DNA from 2 places in the Wenzhouxiangella sp. YN1 genome. Region 1 is predicted to be linked to the other one. Evidence: riboswitches for the same ligand, from Rfam matches in the RefSeq annotation. Region 1 holds a riboswitch; the other holds the start of a gene.
The links. Region 1 has a riboswitch for cobalamin ahead of ACEWQZ_RS13640 (ribonucleoside-diphosphate reductase subunit alpha). Riboswitches for the same ligand answer to the same signal wherever they lie in the genome.
Positions count from the first base shown of each region.

Region 1 (3,343 bases):
GTAGTCGGCATGATCGATACAGTAGTCGATCATCTTGAGCGTCAGATACATCGCCTCCTGATAGGCCTCGTCATCGCCGTCGGGCAAGTTGTCCAGCGCAATGGCGCCCAGCGAACACAGAGCCACCTCGGGCTCCGGGTAGCTTTCAAGCACGCCAGCCACCTTGATGCCGGCACATTCGGCACGACTGCCACGGCGCTTGCCCGCCAGCTGATCCCCGGCCTCGAGCTCTCCGGCAAACACCCTGCGTCCACAAGACAGCCTCAGTTCCTGATTGAAGTTGAAATAATGCGCGCCGCCGTGCTCGTCGGCCACGGTGATACGCCCGACCTCTTCACTGCTGTAGAGGTCGCGCATGTCCTGATAAGGGCGGTTGGGCTCACAGATCTCCAGACACAGGTTGCTTGAATGAATCGGCTCCTTGAACGGCGTATGGCGATTGATCTCGTCGATGTTGGCCAGATACGCCACGCCGGTTTCAAGCGCCTCGTTGAGCGCGGTCAGAACCAGATCACGCGGGCTGAACCATTGTTTTTCGAATGACTCATCCCGCTCCAGACGGGCATACTCGCGGGCAAAGCCCTTGGCATCTCCGCTGAAGAACAGCTCGGTCAGCGTGGGTGCATTGTGCACGTTGAAGGAAAACGCGCGCTCATTGCGCGCCGCCCGGGCGGCAAACAGGCGGTTGGTGACCAGCGCATAATGCAGATCGCGATTCTTGCGGTCTTCGGTGCTGCGCGGATTGCGCAAATGAGCAATCACCTCGGCCTCGGGATCGAAGCCCGAATAATAGGTCGTGCAGGCGCCGCCGCGACCGGCCTGCATATTGGCGCGAATGGCCTTGCCCATCGCGGCAAAGTACGGCAGCTTGCCCATGTGCTCAATGGCCCCGCCACGCACCGGGTCGCCCTTGCTGCGGGTAATGATGTGGCTGCCGATCCCGGCCGAAGCCGCCGTCATGCGATAGGCAATGTGGTCGCCGATGGCAAGCGACTGTTCGGTATCACCGCTGACATAAAGGCAGCATGACGCGAAACCGCGCAGACGCGTTCCAAGGTTGACATAGTTGGGCGTGGGCGCGGAGATCAGCTTGCGGTAAAAGGCGCGGTAATAGCGCTCGACCAGCGCCATGCGCTCTTCGGCAGGCGCATGCTCGGCCAGAGCCATGGCCATGCGCATGTACACAAACTGCTGGGTTTCATATTCCTGACCGGTAATACGGTTTTGCAAACTGTATTTGCGGCGCAGGTAGTGCAGCGAAAAGTGCGGTGTCTCATAGTCGCGCTTGTGATCGATCCATGTATTGGCCAGCGCGTACTCTTCCCCATCATAGGCCAGCGGCTTCATGATGCCATCCTCGACCATGCGTTCGTGCAGCGCGGCCAGAGTCGGGATACGTGAGCCATGAATGGTCTTGTGCAGATGCGATGCATACAAGCGCCCGGCCATCAGGTACCACGACCAGGTGTCGTGATCGAGACAGCTGCGGATGAGCTTTTCCTGCAGCTCGGCGCTGGGCGCGGTTTCCGGCATGGCGCTGACGGCGTCAATGACCGCAGCCGACCAGTCGACTTGCCGGCCGATATTGGCCGCTGCCCACTGCCCCCAACCGTTGACCTTGCCGGGAATATAGGGCTCGACGCGACCATCACGCTTGATGATGTTTTTCAGCCCGCTGTGATGATGCTCGCCCGTCTTGCCATCATGCGTATGCGCTTTATCGCTGGCGCAGGAGGCACGGGTGGAAGAAGAGCGCTCAGCCGTCTCCGGCTGCGCTGAGAGTTCGGAATAATCCATGATTTGACTCCGTTTGCGGCGCGCAGGAACGTTCAGTTCACTGACGCTGCGGCACATTCTCCTGCTCCCTCGCGCAGGACCTGTGGGCAACACCGCTTTCGGAGAACGTCGCTTCGGGGCAGGCCGCAACCCGGCGCCATGGAGTCCCCGCGCAACACGCCTCCCCGCGGAAGCGGTTACCCGCGCCGGGCGAGCTTGCAATTGCACCCGACGTGCCGGCAGGTCTTCGGACTTGCGAACGCGGTGCCCTGATCATGCTGATCGATGGAGCCACCTACTCTGCAGCGCTTCCCGGACAATCTGCGGCCCAGTGCTGATGCTGCATTTCGTTTTCGCTTACCGCTGCGGGGCAGTTCCGGACTTGCACCGGATTCCCTATTAAACCCTCGGGCGGTGGTGAACCTTTCCGCACCGCCGTCGAGTACCAGCATGGCACAAGATAATGGGGAACAGACGCACTGTCAACACAACATGTTGCGCATCAGGGAATTCGATCGTTTGCCCGAAAAACAGCCGATGATCACCCTGAAGGGGCTTGCCGAGAAGGCATGAGCCAGCGCTGTCAGCGATAGATGACCGATCCATTGGATACCCAGTCGACAACGCTGCATCATGATAATCTAATATTCCTGCATTACCCGTGCCCCTCAAGCGCGACGGCAGGCAAGCCCTTATTTGCAGCGCACGTGCACGCGGCCCGCACGGTCGTCCCCCACTCAAGGAGACCTCACCATGTCCAATGAAAGGGGAAACAGCCAGTAGCGGCTACGGCTGCACCGACTGGTGTTTTTTCACCAGGGCGCTCTGAACCACCCTCAACCCCAAGGAGAACAACGCGATGATGAACATGCTCAAGACAGTAGTGGCGGCAGCCATGGTTTTCGCCGCCTCGATCGGCGCCCACGCAGCCGATTCACAGAAGGTCGATGAAGTGCTGGTCATCGTGACCAGCGAATCCCTGCAAACCCAGGGCATGGCGATGGTGCTGTCCAGCACGATGGCTCAGCAAGGCGCCAAGGTGAACATCCTGCTGTGTGACACCGCCGGTGATCTGGCGCTGCAGCAATATGACGCGCCCGCGCTCCGGCCAAACAACGTCACCCCGGGCCAGATGATGCGCGGGCTGCTGCAGCAAGGGGCCACTGCCAACGTCTGTGCGCTGTATCTGCCCAACAGCGACTACAGCAAGGAAGACCTGATCGACGGTGTGGGCGTGGCCACGCCACCGGACATGGCCGCGCAGATGCTGGACCCGGGCATCCGCGTTTTCAGCTTCTGAGCCATCCCGGCCAGACACTCGCGTGGCGGCGCTTTCAACGCCGAAGCCGGTGGTCATCAACCCGGCAGGAATGTCATTCCCATTCCTGCCGGGTTGATTTCTGCGCAGAGGCGCGCCCGCGCCCGGCGCCAGCCCAGCACAGTCGTAATCGGTTACAGCAACACCAGCCCGAGCAGCACCAGCCCGAGCACAACGCGGTAGGCAACAAACGGCTGCATGCCGATGCGGCGAATGAACGCCAGGAAATAGTGGATGCAGAGGAAGGTG
Region 1 is NZ_JBJNIO010000157.1:158,435-161,777, reverse strand. Features, by position in the region: gene ACEWQZ_RS13640 (ribonucleoside-diphosphate reductase subunit alpha) at 1-1,797, opposite strand, end outside; cobalamin riboswitch at 1,998-2,241, opposite strand; gene ACEWQZ_RS13635 (DsrE family protein) at 2,636-3,076, shown strand; gene ACEWQZ_RS13630 (undecaprenyl-diphosphate phosphatase) at 3,229-3,343, opposite strand, start outside.

Region 2 (3,343 bases), on a different contig from region 1:
GTTCGTGCTGGGCCTGAGCTTTGCCCGCTTTGCGGTCGTCCCCGGCGACCGGCGCACCCGCAAGTACTACCGCAAGCTCAGCCGCTACAGCGCCGCCTTTGCCTTCCTGGCGGATATCGCCATGCTCACTTACGGCGGCAAGCTGAAAATGAAGGAGAAAATCTCCGGACGGCTGGGCGACGCCCTGAGCCATCTCTACATCTGCTCGTCCATGCTGCGTCGCTTCGAACACGACGGCCGCCCGGCCGCCGATCAGCCGATCCTGGCCTGGGCCTTTCACGACGCCATCTTCAAGATTCAACAGGCCATGTACGGCGTGGTCGACAACTACCCCATGGCTTGGGCGCGCCCGTTTCTGCGCCTGATCATCTTCCCCTTCGGCCGTGTCGAGCGTCCGCCCAACGACCGCCTGGGGCACAAGGTCGCCGCGCTGCTGCTGTCACCATCCGAGACGCGCGACCGCCTGGCCCGCGGCATCTACAAGACCAATCGTGAAGGCCACTGGCTGGGCGTGCTCGAAGCACTGCTGCCGGATGTGATCGCAGCCGAACCGGTCGAGCGCAAGTTCTCCAAGGCGCTGCGGGCAGGCGAAATCGAGGGCTACACCTTCGAGCAGCAGCTCGAACAGGCTCGCGACAAGAAGCTGCTTGCCGACAAGGAGATCGAAGTGCTCACCGACCTGCGCAAGCGCGTCCTCGAAGTGATCAGCGTCGACGACTTCGATCTGGCCGAACTGCAGGCCGGCCTGACCGACAAGTGCGAGGCCATCCGCGACCAGCACGAAACCGACGCCAGCTGAGGCCTGCCAGTCCGCGTCACCGTTTACCGGCCCCACACCGGTGCCGGCACTGCGTTATAATCCTGATGGTCGGTCGGCGCTGCCGCCGGCTTTCTTTTTGCCAAATCGCAGTGAGTTTTCGGGAAGCCGGTGCAAGTCCGGAACTGCCCCCGCAACTGTAACCGGCATTGACGCACAGGCGTTGATGTTGCTGGATAAATCCACTCCGCCGAAAGGAATGGGGGAAGGATCCAGCCTGGGCCCGCCACAGCCGGCCACCGGAAGTCAGGAGACCGGGCTCGCTGCATCAGTCTGAACTTCCGGGTTGCGGCGGGCGACCGGTGTCGACGACAGTCATTTTCCTTCGCTGTCGGTGGCGCTGCCCTGCCACCCACCCGGCTTGATGCGCGGGTGAGCGCAAGGAGCACACATGCAACGCACCACCTTGAGCGTGCTGGCGAGCGCCGGCATGCTGATCTCGAGCGGCCTTTCTGCCGCCGACTCAACCTTTGATGGCGATACCGTCCAGGTCACGGCGACGCGAACGCAGCAGTCGATCGACGCCTCTCTGGCGGCTGTTTCCGTGATCACTCGCGACGACATCGAGCGCGTCCAGGCGCCGGATCTGCTGGAGCTGCTGCGGCTTCAGGCCGGCATCGACGTCGCCCGCAGCGGCGGCCCTGGGGGGCAAACCAGCCTGTTCATGCGCGGCAGCAACTCCAACCACGTGCTCGTGCTCGTCGACGGCGTGCGCGTGAGCGCAGCGGGTTCGGGCGGCTTCACCTGGGAGATTCTCGATCCGTCCATCATCGAGCGCATCGAAATCGTGCGCGGGCCGCGCGCGGCGCGCTGGGGCTCGGACGCCATCGGCGGCGTCATTCAGATCTTCACCCGCCTGCCCGATGGCGGCGGCGCACGCGCCGCCTACGGTCGCTATGATGATCGACAGCTGGCCGCGCAGGTCGGCAACGGATTCATCGGCTTCAACGCTTCGGCTCGTCGCACCAACGGTTTCTCGGCCCAGAATCCCTCCGGCCCCTCCTATGACCCCGACAATGACGGTTTCGAAAACCTGAGCTTCAGCGCCCGCGGCGACCACCCGCTCGGTGACGGCCAGCTCAACTGGTCAGCGCGTGCCGCCAGCGGCGACGTCGAGTTTGATCAGGGCGAAACCGATTTCCTCAACTACGCCCTGAGCGGCAGCTACCGACAGGCCACCCGCGGCCCGTGGACGTGGGAAGGCTCGGCCGCCTTCTATCACGACAACATGGAAACCGATAACGGCTTCAGCATCGCAGACGCCGTCACCCGCCGTGTGCAGGCCGGCTTTCAGGCCGAACGCGGCGTCGGCAGCGGCACCTGGCTGCTCGGCGTCGATGCCTGGCAGGTCGATGGCGACACCGACGACTCATTCGACGAAAGCCGCGACAACGTCGGCATCTGGACCGGCCTGGACGGCGGCGACCGACAGCTTTCATGGGAGGCCGCCCTGCGCGCCGACCACGACAGCCAGTTCGGCTCGGCGCTGACCGGCAACCTGGCCGGCGGCTGGCGCTTCACCGAAAGCCTGCGGCTTTCGGCCAGCCTGGGCCGGGCCTTCCGCGCGCCGACCTTCAGCCAGCTGTACTCGCCCGGATTTGCCGGCCAGTACGCGGGCAACCCCGACCTTGACCCTGAAACCTCGCTCAGCGGCGAAGTCGGCCTGGACTGGTCCGGCCCGGGTGGCCACGGCCTGAGCCTGAGCCTGTACCAGAATGAAATCGACGACCTGATTGCCTTCACCGGCGTCGACTTCGAGGCCGTCAACGTCGAAAAGGCACGCATCCGCGGCGCCGAGCTGGGCTACCGTTGGACCACCCGCCAGTGGCGGGCAGAATCCAACCTGACCTGGCAGGATGCCGTCAACCGCTCTCAGCACACCGACCTGCTCCGGCGCGCCGACTTCAAGGGTTCGCTGACCCTCGATCGCACCTTCACCAACGGCGGCTGGATCGGCGGCGAAGTCGTCCACGTCGGCAAGCGCCCGGACTTCGGCGTCGAACTGCCCAGCCACACCCTCGTCCACCTGCGCGCCGGCTGGCCGCTGGGCGCGGGCCTGAGCCTGGAAGGCAGAATCGAGAACCTGACCGACAAGAAGTACGAACCGATCGCCGGCTACAACGCCGCCCGCCGCGCCGCCTTCGTGGCCGTTCGCTGGCAGACGCCTTAGCATATTCGCTACCGGCGACGACAGAACCCGCCGAGCTCAGCTCGGCGGGTTGCAAGGCGCCACGCACCTCGATTAAAGACCCCATCAAAAGAACCCGACTCATCGTACAACCCCAGGCGAGCTACGATCCTGGTGAACGATCAACCGATTGGGTTCGATGACCAGCCATCGCTGATGCGGATGATGCCGCTCAAAGGCTTGCTCAGCATGTCGATCGGCTGACCCCCACGACCTGTCGCACCGGAACGCTGCGGAAAAGGTTCGCTTGGATGGCCGAGTACAACTCGGGTCAGGCAACGCTGAGCAAAGCGCTCAGTCCTCGTCACCGTGCGTCCACATGCGATGCAGTTGCTGTA
Region 2 is NZ_JBJNIO010000093.1:82,938-86,280, forward strand. Features, by position in the region: gene ACEWQZ_RS02150 (acyl-CoA dehydrogenase) at 1-799, shown strand, start outside; cobalamin riboswitch at 870-1,094, shown strand; gene ACEWQZ_RS02155 (TonB-dependent receptor domain-containing protein) at 1,209-2,987, shown strand; gene ACEWQZ_RS02160 (ABC transporter permease) at 3,300-3,343, opposite strand, start outside.
Region 2: linked by a shared signal. The riboswitch ahead of ACEWQZ_RS02155 (TonB-dependent receptor domain-containing protein) and the one ahead of ACEWQZ_RS13640 (ribonucleoside-diphosphate reductase subunit alpha) in region 1 are both predicted to bind cobalamin.